DNA from 3 places in the Paenibacillus sp. Y5S-9 genome. Region 2 is predicted to be linked to each of the others. Evidence: riboswitches for the same ligand, from Rfam matches in the RefSeq annotation. Region 2 holds a riboswitch; each other region holds the start of a gene.
The links. A riboswitch is a leader RNA that binds a small molecule or an ion and turns the genes downstream of it on or off. The one in region 2 is predicted to bind cyclic di-AMP.
Positions count from the first base shown of each region.

Region 1: linked by a shared signal. The riboswitch ahead of V6669_RS17500 (3D domain-containing protein) and the one ahead of V6669_RS00150 (ubiquitin-like domain-containing protein) in region 2 are both predicted to bind cyclic di-AMP.
Region 3: linked by a shared signal. The riboswitch ahead of V6669_RS10575 (C40 family peptidase) and the one ahead of V6669_RS00150 (ubiquitin-like domain-containing protein) in region 2 are both predicted to bind cyclic di-AMP.

Region 1 covers NZ_CP145887.1:3,973,667-3,978,650, forward strand. Annotated here, with positions in the region: gene V6669_RS17480 (DUF350 domain-containing protein) at 1-223, opposite strand, end outside; gene V6669_RS17485 (PspA/IM30 family protein) at 319-990, opposite strand; gene V6669_RS17490 (hypothetical protein) at 1,103-1,444, opposite strand; gene V6669_RS17495 (polysaccharide deacetylase family protein) at 1,599-2,390, shown strand; gene V6669_RS17500 (3D domain-containing protein) at 2,499-3,173, opposite strand; cyclic di-AMP (ydaO/yuaA leader) riboswitch at 3,176-3,372, opposite strand; gene V6669_RS17505 (amino acid ABC transporter ATP-binding protein) at 3,589-4,311, opposite strand; gene V6669_RS17510 (ABC transporter substrate-binding protein/permease) at 4,298-4,984, opposite strand, start outside.
Region 2 covers NZ_CP145887.1:31,841-36,824, forward strand. Annotated here, with positions in the region: gene V6669_RS00145 (TatD family hydrolase) at 126-896, shown strand; cyclic di-AMP (ydaO/yuaA leader) riboswitch at 1,138-1,391, shown strand; gene V6669_RS00150 (ubiquitin-like domain-containing protein) at 1,665-2,849, shown strand; gene rnmV (ribonuclease M5) at 3,004-3,549, shown strand; gene rsmA (16S rRNA (adenine(1518)-N(6)/adenine(1519)-N(6))-dimethyltransferase RsmA) at 3,554-4,456, shown strand; gene yabG (sporulation peptidase YabG) at 4,516-4,984, shown strand, end outside.
Region 3 covers NZ_CP145887.1:2,351,390-2,356,373, reverse strand. Annotated here, with positions in the region: gene V6669_RS10590 (carbohydrate-binding protein) at 1-1,312, shown strand, start outside; tRNA gene V6669_RS10585 (tRNA-Leu) at 1,457-1,541, opposite strand; gene pelA (pectate lyase) at 1,678-2,643, opposite strand; cyclic di-AMP (ydaO/yuaA leader) riboswitch at 3,063-3,194, shown strand; gene V6669_RS10575 (C40 family peptidase) at 3,200-3,664, shown strand; gene V6669_RS10570 (carboxymuconolactone decarboxylase family protein) at 3,737-4,066, opposite strand; gene V6669_RS10565 (hypothetical protein) at 4,208-4,426, opposite strand; gene V6669_RS10560 (hypothetical protein) at 4,546-4,875, opposite strand; gene V6669_RS10555 (xanthine phosphoribosyltransferase) at 4,973-4,984, opposite strand, start outside.

The DNA.
Region 1 (4,984 bases), 3.0 Mb from region 2:
ACAATGCTTCTCCAAGATGACCAGCCGTAGAAATGGACGTAGCGAGTACATACCCTTGTGCAAATAATTTCATCACCATACGTGTGGTTACTGCCATATTGCCAGCCTTAACTTCAGCAAAATCCTTATATTTCGTGAACAGTGAATCTACATACATCAAGACAAACAGCAAAACCGAACCAGAACCGGTCCAGACCAGCATCGCCAAAATATTCAAATCCATTTACACAGCCCCCACATATCAACATGAACCGCATTTAAAAGCGAAGGAGAAATACTCTTCTCCTCCGCTGGTTAACCCTGCTGACAACCAAGGTATTAGTTCTTATTATCGTACTGTTTCATCAATGCTGCGAGTTCGTCTTCAACAGCCTGATCTTTACCCAACTTCTCGAACTCTTCATCCAAAGACTTGCCTTTGGAAGACATTTCGTTGCTTGCTTCTGCCTGTGCTTCCATCTGCATCATTTTCTCTTCCATACGCTTCATACCAGCACTTGCAGTATCAGAGCCAAACCCATTCAACGCTTTGTTGATTTCCGTTTGGGCTTTTGCTGCATTGTAGCGGGCTACCAGTGTTTCGCGTTTGTTCTTCATTTGAGTCAGTTGCTTACGCATCTCGTCGAGCTTGCCACGCAGGTTATCTGCAGAAGCCTTGTTTTGGTCATAGCTGGTTTTGTACTCAGCCATCTTCTCTTCAGCGGCCTTTTTCTCTTCCAGAGCACGTCGAGCCAAATCCAGATTCTGAGCACGTGCCGCCGTATGCGCCTGCTCTTCACGTTTCTTCACAAGTGCTTCCTGCTCTTCGAATAACTGCTTGAACTTCTTCTCAATGGCGATCTGTTGAGCTACTGCTTTCTCCGCATCTTCCAGATCCTCTTGCATGTCACGGATATATTGGTCCGTCATCTTGATTGGATCTTCCGCCTTGTCAATAATGGCGTTAACGTTAGACATTGTTAAATCACGCAATCGTTTGAAAATGGACATTATGTTATTCCTCCTAGTCGATATTACATCGTATATAAACATACATACGTAACAATCTACAACTCGTTTCAATTTTAGCAAATAAAATCAAAACATGCGATTGCTCTTTATGTTAGGAAGATCTTTTATCGTTGTTCAGATGATCCTCCATCAGCCTCTCTGCAGTCTGCACGATTTCGTCGATCTGCATCCGCGTGATGGAATCAAAATGGATACCCATGATCACCGTAACGGTTACTTTCAGCTGCAGGGCAGCCTTTCGGGCAAGCCGCTCACACAGCTCTTGTTCCTTATGCCCAGGAATATGTACCGTCGTCCCGCTTACGCGCTCATGATCCACGTAGAACGTGGCTACGGCGCCAATATGCGCCTTTCCTCCGGTAACGAGAAAAACCTTATCCTCTCCTGCTTCAATCACCTGTAAACGTATGGATTTCAAATCATATGTACTCATATCCTATCCACCTATCCTTTTCTATATGTTATATATGGAGGAATTATGGCTGTCATAAGCTAAATCCGCAATGAAACTTCTCACACTACGCATATTTTATGGAACCCCCGGGCATACCAAGGAGAACGTCATTTTGGAAAAGGAGGCTGTTATTATGCGCGTACGCCTCATTATGCTGATGGTTATCGTTATTTTTCTCGGGGGATATCATGCTCCAGTTTCATCGCGGGATGTTTCAAGCCCGTCAATTGAATCAGTATCAGGTTCGGATTCTGCTGAAGAAGAACAACTGACATTGGGACAGTTACGTCAAAAATATGCCGATACGTTCAAAACCAATGGTCCTTCAACAAAGAAGGTTGCACTGACTTTTGATGATGTACCTGATCCACGGTTTACTCCACAAGTGCTGGATGTATTGAAGAAATACAATGTCAGAGCTACATTCTTCATCGTGGGTAGTCGTGCTGAGAAACATCCGGATCTGGTGAAACGCATCGTTAAGGAAGGGCATATGGTTGGTAATCACAGCTACAATCATCCTGAATTCAGTAAGCTGTCGATGAATGCCTTTCGCAAACAAATTTTACATACCGGGGATATTATTCGACATTTAGCGGGATATACGCCCAAGATGATTCGGCCGCCTTATGGAGACATTAATGAAGAACAGCTGCAATGGGCTGCTAGACAACACTATAGCATTGTGAACTGGAATGTTGACTCACTGGACTGGAAAGGCCTCTCCAAGGAAGAGGTGAAGGATAACATCCTATCTGCTGTGAAACCTGGCTCCATCGTTCTGCAACATGCAGGAGGCGGTGTGGGATCTAACCTGAACGGTACGATTGAGGCATTGCCTGAAATCATTGAAGAACTGCGTAACCGGGGATATGAACTGGTCACCTTGGACGAGATGTTGGGATTGCCAAAGGCCAAAGATTAGGATGACCGTGATAACAAATAAATGCGAATATTAAAAGGGTGCTGTTCAATCGCAGATTAGCGACTGGCAGACACCCTGTTTGAATTCATTTTAAATGTTATGATCTCTCTACTTCAGAATGTACAGCTCGATATCCTGAAAACCAAATGTGCTTACAGACTGTTTGCTACCCGGGATAAAGATATCAATCCGGTGACCCTTGATTGCACCGCCCACATCACGAGCTGTAGCTACAAAAGCCTGTTTTGGCAATCCCGGATGGCTGTGACCGGTTACCAGTACTTTGGTTCCGAGTGGAATCACACTTGGATCAACTGCGATCGTACCCAGTTCAAGATCATTGCCGAAGTAATCCACAGCACCCCATCCTCCATTTTCAGACGGATCTGCAGAGTATGCCGTTGCTTTTACGTTCACAGCTTTGCTGTAATCGAATGTTTTACCCCAAGCCTGAACAACTTTGTTATCTGTGTTAACGTCCAAGCTTGCTGTAGTAACAGTCTTCGCTTGGGTCTTGCTCTCCGTTGCCGCAGCTGCTGCTACATTGTTTGCCTTACCGGGAATCGTAATTTTCAAACCACCATAAATGTTGTAAGGCGAAATGTCGTTGTTCGCTTTAACCAACGTGTTGATTGCTACTCCATATTGTTTTGATAAGGTGTAGAAGGTATCCCCTTCTTTGGCCACATGAACTGAATCGGCGTGAGCCGGAACGGCTTGAATGAGCATTGCTGTTGTCAATAATGCTACTGCTGTTTTGGCTATACGTTTCTTGTTAATCATGGTCTTCCTCCCTCATTGTGCCTGCGAAGTTAGTTGTCGGATTCGGATGAGGAGCCCACCCTATAGGTTCTTCATTACATTTGAAACGTTATGTACCCCTAATTCACCCCAAGCAGTGTGCTGTAGATCTTCCCCCTGCACAATCTGCATCGTTACATCCCCCGCACTTCCTGTCCGGAAGTTTCGGCAGAGTTCAATATATCACAATTTTGTAACCTGAACTTGTAGTAATTCTTACCAAATGGTTTTAACATGTAAGCATATGTAAGAATACAGGATACTTTAGAAATGTTGGACGACCCGATTCCTTTACATTTGGTAACAGAAAAGTTACTTTTCAAATCTATAAGTGATTAATACGCACAAAAAAATAGCGTTACCGACTCGAAGTCAGTAACGCTATTTGACACTTCATTTAGAGTACTTTGGCAAGAAAATCACGTGTACGTGAATTTTTTGGAGCTCCAAATACCTCATCAGGTGTTCCCTCTTCCACAATAACCCCGCCATCCATGAACAGGATTCGGTCTCCCACTTCACGTGCAAAACCCATCTCATGTGTTACGATGACCATCGTCATCCCGCCTTCTGCAAGACGTTTCATGACATCCAGCACTTCGCCAACCATCTCGGGGTCCAGTGCCGAAGTAGGCTCGTCAAACAGCATCACATGCGGCTGCATGGCCAATGCTCTAGCAATGGCGATCCGCTGCTTCTGTCCACCGGACAGCTGATTCGGGAATGTATCTTTTTTATCGTACAAGCCCACGGTGTTAAGCAGATCAGCGGCAATTTTCTCCGCTTCCTGAGTGGATTGTTTCTTCACTTTAATCGGAGCAATCGTGATGTTTTGCTGTACCGTTTTGTGTGGGAACAGGTTGAAATGCTGGAACACCATGCCCATTTTCTCACGAGTTGCATTAATGTTGTGCTTGGGGTCCGTAATTGACACACCTTCAAAATCAATCTCTCCTGAGGTAGGCTGTTCCAGCAGATTCAGACAACGCAAGAAAGTACTTTTACCTGAACCGGAAGGACCGATGACCACGACAACCTCACCTTTGCCAATTGTCACGTTAATGCCCTTAAGCACATCGTTATTACCATAAGATTTGTGTAATTGTCTAACGTCTATCACTTGCACTCAACTTCCTTTCCAGTCGTCCCAGCAGCTTGGACAAAATGAACGTTAATACAAAGTAGATGGCTGCTGCAATCAAAAATGGACTCAAGCCTTGATACGTAATGTTTTTGACCACACTTGCCTGATACATAATGTCCACCATACCGATAACCGAGATAATGGAGGATTCCTTGATGATGGTAATGAATTCATTACCGATCGCAGGTAATACAGCTTTGAAGGCCTGTGGCAATATGATATAACGCATCGCATCGCCTCTTCCCATACCTAAGGAACGAGCTGCCTCCAACTGACCACGATCCACACCTTGGATACCTGCACGGAAAATCTCCGCCAGATAGGCACCACTATTGATTGAAAGTGTAATGATACCTGCCTGAAGTGCAGTAAAGTTAATGCCAAAGCTCAGAGAAAAACCATAGTAAATAATCATTAATTGTACCAGCATCGGTGTGCCACGAATCACTTCAACGTAAGCTGTACCAATCCAGCGCAAGATTGCGGCGTCATGCAAACGGAACAAACAGATGATCAATCCAATAATTACCCCGAAGATAACCCCAAGTGCAGACAACAGAAGTGTGTATCCTACACCTGTAGCATAGAAACTTTTGTACTCCCAGAATACTTGGAAAATATTTTGTGATTTGTTCGCTTTATCCGCCAT
Region 2 (4,984 bases):
ACGTAATGATGTAATACACAGATACCCAAAATGTTTTATGTATGAGTCATTGAATTATTGAATTTTACAAATTGAATTTTGATAAAGAAGATAGTCGTTATTTCGACATGAAGGGAGATACAAACATGATGCTGTTCGACACACATACACATCTGGATGCACCACAATTCGACGAGGACCGCGAGGACATGATTCAGCGTGCTGTGGATGCAGGAGTTGGTCGCATGATCAACATTGGCTTTAACCGGGAGACGATTCCAACCACAATGAAACTCGCTGAAACATATGACTTTATCTATGCAGCTGTAGGGTGGCATCCCGTAGATGCGATCACAATGCAGGAGGGCGATTTGGAGTGGATTGCATCTTTATGCAAGCATGAAAAAGTGGTTGCGATCGGTGAGATTGGATTGGATTATCACTGGGATACTTCACCAAAAGAAATACAGCATCGCGTATTACGACAACAAATTGCTTTGGCGCGTGAAGTGAACATGCCGATTGTCATCCATAATCGGGATGCACATGAGGATATCATAAGAATTTTGCGTGAAGAGAAGGCGGGTGAGGTTGGTGGTGTAATGCACTCGTTCTCGGGCAGCTGGGAAACAGCGAAAAGTTGTCTCGATATGGGCTTCCATCTCTCTTTCGGAGGACCGATCACATTCAAAAATGCAAAGCAGCCCAAAGAGGTGCTGGCGAAGGTTCCTATGGACCGGTTTTTCATTGAAACAGATGCTCCATATTTGACACCTCACCCTTATCGTGGGAAGCGAAATGAGACAGCGCATGTACGTCTGGTTGCAGAGGCAGCAGCGGAAATTAAAGGCATTTCGGTGGAGGAAATTGCTGCAATAACAACCAAAAATGCCATGGAACGATTTGGAATTCGTTAAAAAAACGAGCAAATGAGGTGAAAAAGGCAGGTAAGCGGAGGTAATTTGCCCTTTGCTCCAAATAAATCAAGAATATTACAATATTTTAACCAAATATTCAGAAAAACGTACTTGATCAACGCTTTACAACATGCATCAAAACAGGATATCATCTTTTCAGTGAATTGTTGTGCGGAAAATTGGACAGATGTTCGGGGGATGAACAAAGGGACACTTTCCGATGAAACAACATTACTTTCATGAATCAGTCTCGCTGAGTCTCCGTTAACGGAGAGCGGGGGAACCAATAGGGCTTAAACATCGGTGTATTTGGCCGATGCGCAACGTTCGCTGACCCAAAAGCAGCGAAGGGAACTGCGAAGCCGTATTTGATTTCTTCTTTGGGTCTCGGGGTGAATTCAAGGGCGTCCGCCATGAGCGGGTGACCTAAGATAGGGCGGCTCTCTTTCGCCCGAACCCGACAGCTAACCTCGCAAGCGGAAAAAGAGAGGCAACCTCGTGCATGAATTTCCGATATTCAGAATCATTCGGAAGCCACGAAAGAGTTCCTCTTACACTCTTTCTTTGGCTTTTTTGTTTTTGAATAAAAGAAATATTGTCATCATACGGTAGGTATTCAGGAGGATGACATCATGTTGCGAAGATTGATTCATGGTGCAGAACCGGATTATGTTGGTCCAATCTGTGTTCTGTAGAAAATTTGGTATAGTCACGTCAAAGACATCATGCATTACTTTAGACGGCGAGGCTATGAAGGAGGACGGAGAAGTGGGCACATTCCAACCAGAAGAGACCCATGAGTCACGATCATCCAGTAAGTCTTTCGCGTTGCGGTGGAAGCATGAGAACATGCGTCAAATGGCATTGATCGCGATTTTCTCAATTGCGCTTACAATCATGATCTTGTTAGTCGTTTACGGTCAGGCCGGGAAACAAATTTCACTGGTTATTGATGGCAAAGCTCAGGTGGTAGAGACTCGTACAGGAATGCTTCAGGAAATGCTGGAGGAGCAGTCGATCACAGTCAGCCCTCACGATAAGGTATCCATGTCCATGAATGGGGCGATTACAGATGGAGACCGAATCGTTATTGAGCGGGCCGTTCCAGTCAACATTACGGCAGACGGAGACACCAAGACTCTGTATACAACGGATTCATCGGTAGAAGATGCAATTCAAAAATCAGGTATTCAAGTTGAGAGTAATGATAAAGTGTATCCGGCGCTTGGAACTGCCATCAAAGCGGATATGAAGATCCGTGTAGTGCGCGTAACAAAGCGTACAGTGGAGGTAGAGCAGCCAATCGCTTACAAAGTCATTAAAACGGCTGACCCTAGCTTGTACAAAGGGGATAACCGTGTCGTTGTAAACGGCAAAGAAGGCACACTTGTACAGCATATCGAAAAGGTATTTCAGGATGGAGAATTGGTCTCCAAAAAAATGGTCGGCAAATCTGTCGCGAATAATCGTGTAGATAAAGTGATCGCTGTCGGCACCAAAGCAAAACCGGTCGTGAAAGAACCTGTGATTCAGACCGTATCGGCTCAAACTTCAACAACCAAAAAGGCTACAACAACGAACTCGAAGAAAACATCTGCCTCGGGCAGCAAAGTCATTACCGTATCCGGGACTTCTTTTAAATACTCAAAAGTACTTAAAAATGTATCCATGACTGCCTACTCTTCCGAAGAGCCTGGCATTGGAACTAAAACAGCTTCCGGTACTCGTGTAACGGAAGGGCGCACCATTGCGGTTGATCCCAAAGTCATTCCAATTGGCTGGTGGGTATATATCGAAGGTCTGGGATTCCGTCGTGCGGAAGATACAGGCGGTGCCATTAAAGGCAACAAAATTGATGTATATTATGACAGTGTGAAGCATGCCCTGAATTTTGGACGTAAGAAAGGCAAGACGGTCTACGTGATCGGTCCGGTGAAGCCGGAAGCGAACTAAAATCGTTTTACTTTGAAATGGGAATGCTATAAAATAGTTGCATGAATGATTCATGCGGAATATGCGGCGGAGGAGTCTGAATTCAGTCTCCCCCGCCGTTGGCAGAGAAGAGGATATTCCTCTTCTTTTTGCGTTAGAAAGGAAGAAATGGAACATGATAAAAGAAGTCATTGTGGTGGAAGGCCGTGACGATACGGTAGCCATCCGTCGGGCCGTTGAAGCCGATACAATAGAAACAGGTGGCTCAGCAATCAACCAACGCATTCTGAAGCGGATTGCGCTTGCTCAGGAGAGACGGGGAGTCATTGTACTGACAGATCCGGATCATGCTGGCGAACGCATTCGTAAAATTATTGCGAACAAGGTGCCTGGCTGCAAACATGCCTTCATTCCGGAAGCCGATGCAACACGCAAAGGGGACATTGGGGTGGAGAATGCCTCACCGGAGGCGATCCGTCATGCTCTGGCACGCGTACATACTTCATACGAAGGTGCTCCGAGCCTGATCGATTGGGAGGACCTGATCGCGGCAGGACTTATCGTGCATCCGCAGGCTGCTGCACGTCGCATGGAGATGGGCAATCTGCTGGGCATCGGTTATTGTAACGGGAAGCAGTTCCACAAACGTCTCAGTGTATTTCAGATTACACGGGAAGAGTTCTCTACAGCATTAGCGCAAATTGAACGTGAAGGATTGTGAGCATATGAAGGACATGGAAGAGACGATAGAAATTGCAACGCCCAAGCGAACGAAAGAGATTATTCAAAGACACGGATTCTCATTCAAGAAAAGTCTGGGTCAGAACTTTCTGATCGATCAAAATATATTGAACAAAATCGTTAATGCAGCCGATTTGGACGAGTCCAAGGGCGCGTTAGAGATCGGGCCGGGTATTGGAGCCCTTACGGAGCGACTGGCTCGGGTAGCCGGTCCTGTCACAGCCGTAGAGATTGATCAGCGCTTAATCCCAATCCTGGGAGAAGTGATGCAGCCTTATTCAAATGTACGTGTTCATCATGGGGATGTGCTGAAGCTTGATCTGGCTGAATTGTTTAATACGGATTTTGCATCCGTGGACAAAGTCAGTGTTGTGGCTAACCTGCCTTATTATGTAACGACTCCAATCATGATGAAACTGTTGGAAGAGAAGCTGCCGGTAGACAGTATTGTTGTCATGATCCAAAAAGAAGTGGCTGAACGCATGGCGGCTGCACCAGGATCAAAAGACTACGGCAGTCTGAGCATCGCAGTTCAGTACTACAGTATGCCGGAGCTTGTGTGCATTGTGCCTCCTACAGTCTTCATTCCGCAACCTAATGTGGAATCAGCTGTCATTAAGCTGAAAGTGCGTGAGCAACCGCCAGTGGAGATTCCGGATGAAGCACACTACTTCGAAGTGGTACAGGCTTCTTTTGCCCAGCGGAGAAAAACAATCTCAAACAACTTGAAGGCACGCTTCTTCACGAAGGAGAACCGGGAACAGGCAGACATTCTGCTGGAGCAGGCAGGTATTCAACCGTCCCGACGTGGAGAGACGTTGAGTCTGCAGGAGTATGCTACACTCAGCACCGTAATGTGGGAAGCAGGGGTACGTGCAGCGCTGTAAAATTTGAATGAACCAAACCGGGTCTTTGCCCATACGATGGGGTAGAGGTGATTACGTTGATGAATATCGGAGACTTGGTCGTTCGGAAGTCATACGGCGGCGATGTGACTTTTCGGGTGGAAGGCCTCCAGTTGGATGCTGCGGTCATTAAAGGGACTGAGTTCCGGCTGATTGCCGATTCCCCGGTGGACGATTTGATACAGGTTCCCTACGAACCACAAAGCGCCAAGACCAGACAGGCGCATATTAAAGCACATCAGACCCTGTCCCGTCTGCAGCAGAATCGTATGGAACAGGCTGAGCGGAATCGTGAAGGTCTGGTACAGGATTGGTCTGTTCAGCAGGAACCAGCTTATTTTGAAATGCCTGGAAAGGTGCTTCATCTGGATGGAGATCCGAACTATTTGAAAAAAAGTATGGATCTCTATGAGCAACTTCGTGTGCCCGCAGAGGGACAATATGTCCATGAATCGGCAATGGCAGATACCTTATACCGTTTATTACCCAAAGTACGTCCGGATATCGTAG
Region 3 (4,984 bases), 2.3 Mb from region 2:
CCGCAATGGGGACACCAATGCCAAACGTCTGAAATACGACAAATATGCCGCATATGCGCAACATCTGAACGACTTTGTAACCTACATGAAAAATAACGGCGTAGATCTGTATGCCATTTCTGTGCAAAATGAACCGGATTATGCTCATGACTGGACCTGGTGGACTCCACAAGAGATCCTTCGCTTCATGAAAGAAAATGCCGGGTCCATTCAAGGTACCAAAGTCATGGCGCCTGAATCCTTCCAGTATTTAAAGAATATATCCGACCCAATCCTGAATGATCCGCAGGCACTTGCCAACATGGACATACTGGGAGCGCATACGTATGGAACACAGATTTCGAATTTTGCCTACCCTCTCTTTAAGCAAAAAGGAGCCGGTAAAGAACTGTGGATGACTGAGGTGTACGTTCCGAATAGTGACAACAACTCAGCAGACCGCTGGCCTGAAGCATTGGACGTTTCCTATCACATGCACAATGCCATGGTAGAAGGTGATTTCCAGGCCTATGTGTGGTGGTACATCCGCAGACAGTATGGTCCGATGAAAGAGGACGGTACCATAAGCAAACGCGGATATAATATGGCTCATTTCTCCAAATTCGTGCGTCCAGGCTACCTGCGAGTCGACGCAACGAAAAATCCGGATACGAACACCTTTGTCTCAGCCTACAAAGGTGATAACAAAGTTGTCGTCGTGGCGATTAACCGTGGAACTTCAGCCACAAGCCAAAAATTCGTTCTGCAGAATGGTAATGCCTCCACTGTGTCCTCATGGATTACGGACAGCAGTCGAAACCTGGCAAGCGGAACCCCGCTTACCGTATCCAATGGAGCCTTCACAGCACAGCTCCCGCCTCAGAGCGTAACAACATTTGTTGCCAACATTACTGGCGGAAATAGCGGCGGGAATACAGGCAGTGGCACTACGTATGAAGCTGAGACCGGAACATCACTTACGGAAGCTGCCATTGAAACAATCTACCCCGGTTACACTGGCTCCGGGTATGTTAACTTCAATGCGATGACTGGTTCAGCCATTCAATGGAACGGCATTAATAATGCTACAACAGGTACCAAAAACGTAAAGTTTCGTTATGCGCTGGAAAGTGGAACACGGAACCTCGACATTTTTGTGAACGGAACCAAAGTTATCAGCAACGAGCCCTTTCCGGCTACGGGAAGCTGGTCCACTTGGGTTGAAAAAACAATACAGGTCCCCATGAACACGGGGACCAATACATTGAAAGTGGTTACCACCGGATCGGAAGGACCGAATATTGACAGCATTAATGTTACCGCAGCGCAATAAACGTTCCTTAGGGCTGATGGAAGACATTTGCTGTACATGCAGCTAAGCACTAACCTCTTGGATACTCAAGTCTAAAGTTAGTGTTATATCAAAAAATGCAAAAAAAACTCCTTAAGCGTTAGCTTAAGGAGTTTTTTTGTTAGATGCGGTCGAGAGGACTCGAACCTCCACGGGGGGTTAGCCCACACGGACCTGAACCGTGCGCGTCTGCCAATTCCGCCACGACCGCATATTGTATCTCCGCCATCAATATCGGCGACAAGAAATAATATATCATGCGGAATCTATCATGTCAACACTGAAAATAATAACAATAAAACCCGAACCAGACGTAGATAGATTCGGGCTTTACCTTTAACTACAAATTAAAGCTTGGAAGGCCAGTTGCCATACCATGCATAACCGCCTCTTCTTTCTTTATCAATATCACTTAATTTGTATTTAACTACCCCGTCGCGACCAATAAAGATTGGTTTATCTGTTCCGATCTCATAGAAGCGTGCCCAAATTGGTGCAGCTTTGGAATCAGCGATAATTTTACTATCTCCATTAGCTCTTTCATACTTGTAACCCGTAATTTTCACCTTGTTAAACCAAGCCTCCGCTCCTTTAATGGATGCTGTGATTTTAGAGTTAGCAGGTCTCGTTTTCAGGAATTTAACGATTGTTACACTTTCTCCAGCTGTCAGCGATGGCACTTCGTAGATTCTTGCGCTCGCTGGTTTAAGGGAACTGGAATCATGTTGTTGTCCCCATGCTGTCAGCTTACCACCTGAAACGACTTGTGTATTCAGAATCGCCTCCACACCTTTGGCAACTGAATTTTTACTGCGGTTAGCAAGTGTGCTGTCGATAAACGAGAAATCACCTTTGCGTGTCGCTACTTCATCGAGCATGATCATTACATTAATCATGGCATCATCATTGTAGGTAATATGTTTGTGATATCCGGAGCTTTGGTAGACTTGTGGCCATCCGCCGTTTGAATACTGCATGTTGATCAAAAAGTTAATTCCTTTGATTGCAGCTGTGGAGTATCGCGGATCATTCGTCTTTTTGAATTCCTTCGCCAATCTTCTAATTTCTGAGTATGTAGCCTTGTTGTCTATCGTGGACTTCGCCCACTCTCCACTTGTCTGTTTATAATCTTTTCTCCAACCTCCATCCGGCAGCTGGTTCTTCAAAATATCAGAAATACTCGCTGTAGTACCCGATGCATCCGCAGCAGATACCGTCCCTACAGGGAGAACTGCCATTCCAACTGCTGAGAACACCACCATCGTACATGCCAGGACAAAAGTAATTATTTTCTTCGCTTTCAAATGTAACACTCTCCTATGTTCGTTTTTATAAATCTGCCACTTCTACTTTACCTATGATAAGCTTCCACAAACCTCCTTTATTTGTATTTATCGCATAATAAAATCAATTTTAATCCAATATGTGGATTGGATACTCAGATAATATGCAAAAAATCGATTTTTGTCAATATATGCAACTTAATGAATATAATATCTCTAATTCTACATAACGGAATAGTTCTTTTAACTCATGACAAACCTATTTATTTATCCAAATTCGTCTTAAGCGAATCAATAATGACGTTTTTGTCATGAATGATACCCAAACTTGATCCCTTCTTTCATATAAAAACCTTAATTCCGCTAACATTGAGGTATTACGAAGGGTTTTAAATGGGTTTGACAATTACGCATTTATGCAATATAGTTTCAAATAGTTACAAAAACTTAATTATTCATTGCCGAGTTTCATGTTTGAAAACGGGGGAACCAATTTGGGTGAATTATTCTTATACATAGGAAATATAGGGAACCTTCTACCGAACCCTTAGCTAACTCCGTAGGCATCGAAGGGAGAACATTGATTTTGAAAAAACTGATTATCTCCATTTTTGGAGCAGCTGTATTATTTACATCCGGGGCAACAAGCACAGAGGCAAGCAGTATCAACTCCGTAGTGAACAACATGACAGGTATTCCTTACAAATGGGGTGGCACGACTGTAGCCGGCTTTGACTGTTCTGGTTTTATGAAATATCTTTTCAACAAATACAGCATTGAATTGCCACGTACTTCTCAGCAGCAAGCCAAAGCAGGTACTCCGGTAGCCAAAAGCAATGTTCGGACAGGTGATCTGGTGTTCTTTAATACAACAGGCAAAGGCATTTCACATACAGGTGTATATATCGGCGGCGGACAATTCGCTCATGCCTCCAGCAGTAAAGGTGTAAGCATCACAAAGTTATCGAATCCATACTTCAATGACCGCTATGTAACAGCACGTCGGGTAACTGGACAGTTTATGTATGATAAAATGTTAGGAAAAATGTGATTCACATACAAAAAGGCATCGGTTATTAACCGGATGCCTTTTTTGTGCTTAAAATGTATGTTTCATTGCTTACTAATGCAGCGCCTTCTGCACTCGCATCGCGCCCTGAGACAGAGCATGTCCGCCTCCTACAGCTCCGGCCACGGCTACGGTCTCCATGATCTCCTGATCTGTAGCGCCCTTGGCACGGGCTTCTTCTACATGGTAGAAAGTACATACCTCATTGTTGGCAAACAATCCAATGCCGAGCGCAATGAGCTGTTTTGTCTTGGCATCAATCACGCCAGGTTGGAAACATTCTCCCGTAAACTCATGATATGACTTCACCACACCTGGCAGTACATCGCTTAATGCTCCAATCTGATCCTTGTAGGCATGAACTTTATCATTCATCAATGTCATGGCTTGTAGCACACCCTCTCGGCTATAGTTACAGATCTTCCTCACTGTACCTATCTTCTCTCCCGAGTGAGTCAATTATGCCAACAAATCATGGTAATTCCAAACATTTAACGCTCATGGCTCTGCCATAATTATAAACTGTTACTCACTAAGTGGACTCTGGCGCGGCTCGCTAAACAGCTGATATCGGTAACCGCGATCCAGCTTGACGACACGTCGATTCTGACGACGGATAAGTACCTGCTCGCCATCCCAGGCAACAACAATCCCGGTTACATCGTTAGATTCCAGCTCGTCCCGTACTACTCTTACTTTCTCACCTGACAGACGCAGGGCGTCCAGTTCTGTATCACTGATCATCTTCATGGCTCCTATATTCCAAATTTATTTACAAAAAGAGACCTAAATGAAATGTCATTTAGGTCTCACGTGACTGTATTGGACTGTCATGTCATTCGAAATTATGTCCCGACTGAAAGTTACCGCTGCGCGTGCTCTTTGCTGTCGTTCTTCTCGAACCAAAAATCAAGCACTTTGGCGGACATCACACGTTCTTCAAGGTACTCCACTTGATGCGGTGTAAATTGTTCTTTCCAAGAGAAGGACAACTCTTCGCACAAGCCTACAATCGTCAGTAATTCTGACCAGGCAACATAGCGTTTGTACCAGAAAAATTGAGGATGTTCAATCATATAGGGATAAAGGTCATCGAATTCCGTATGTTTACAATCCAGGGCACGTTCAAAATGAACTTTCGATTCCGCCAGCTTATCATTAAAAAATTGTTCTGTTGCCGGTTGGTTCCCCATGGTGTTGCCTCCTCTCCCTAACATAACCCCATTATAAATGAAATCCGCGGTCATGCAAAGGCATAGTTCAAAAAATAGGCCCTATTCCTTTAAAATGTCACATTTCGTT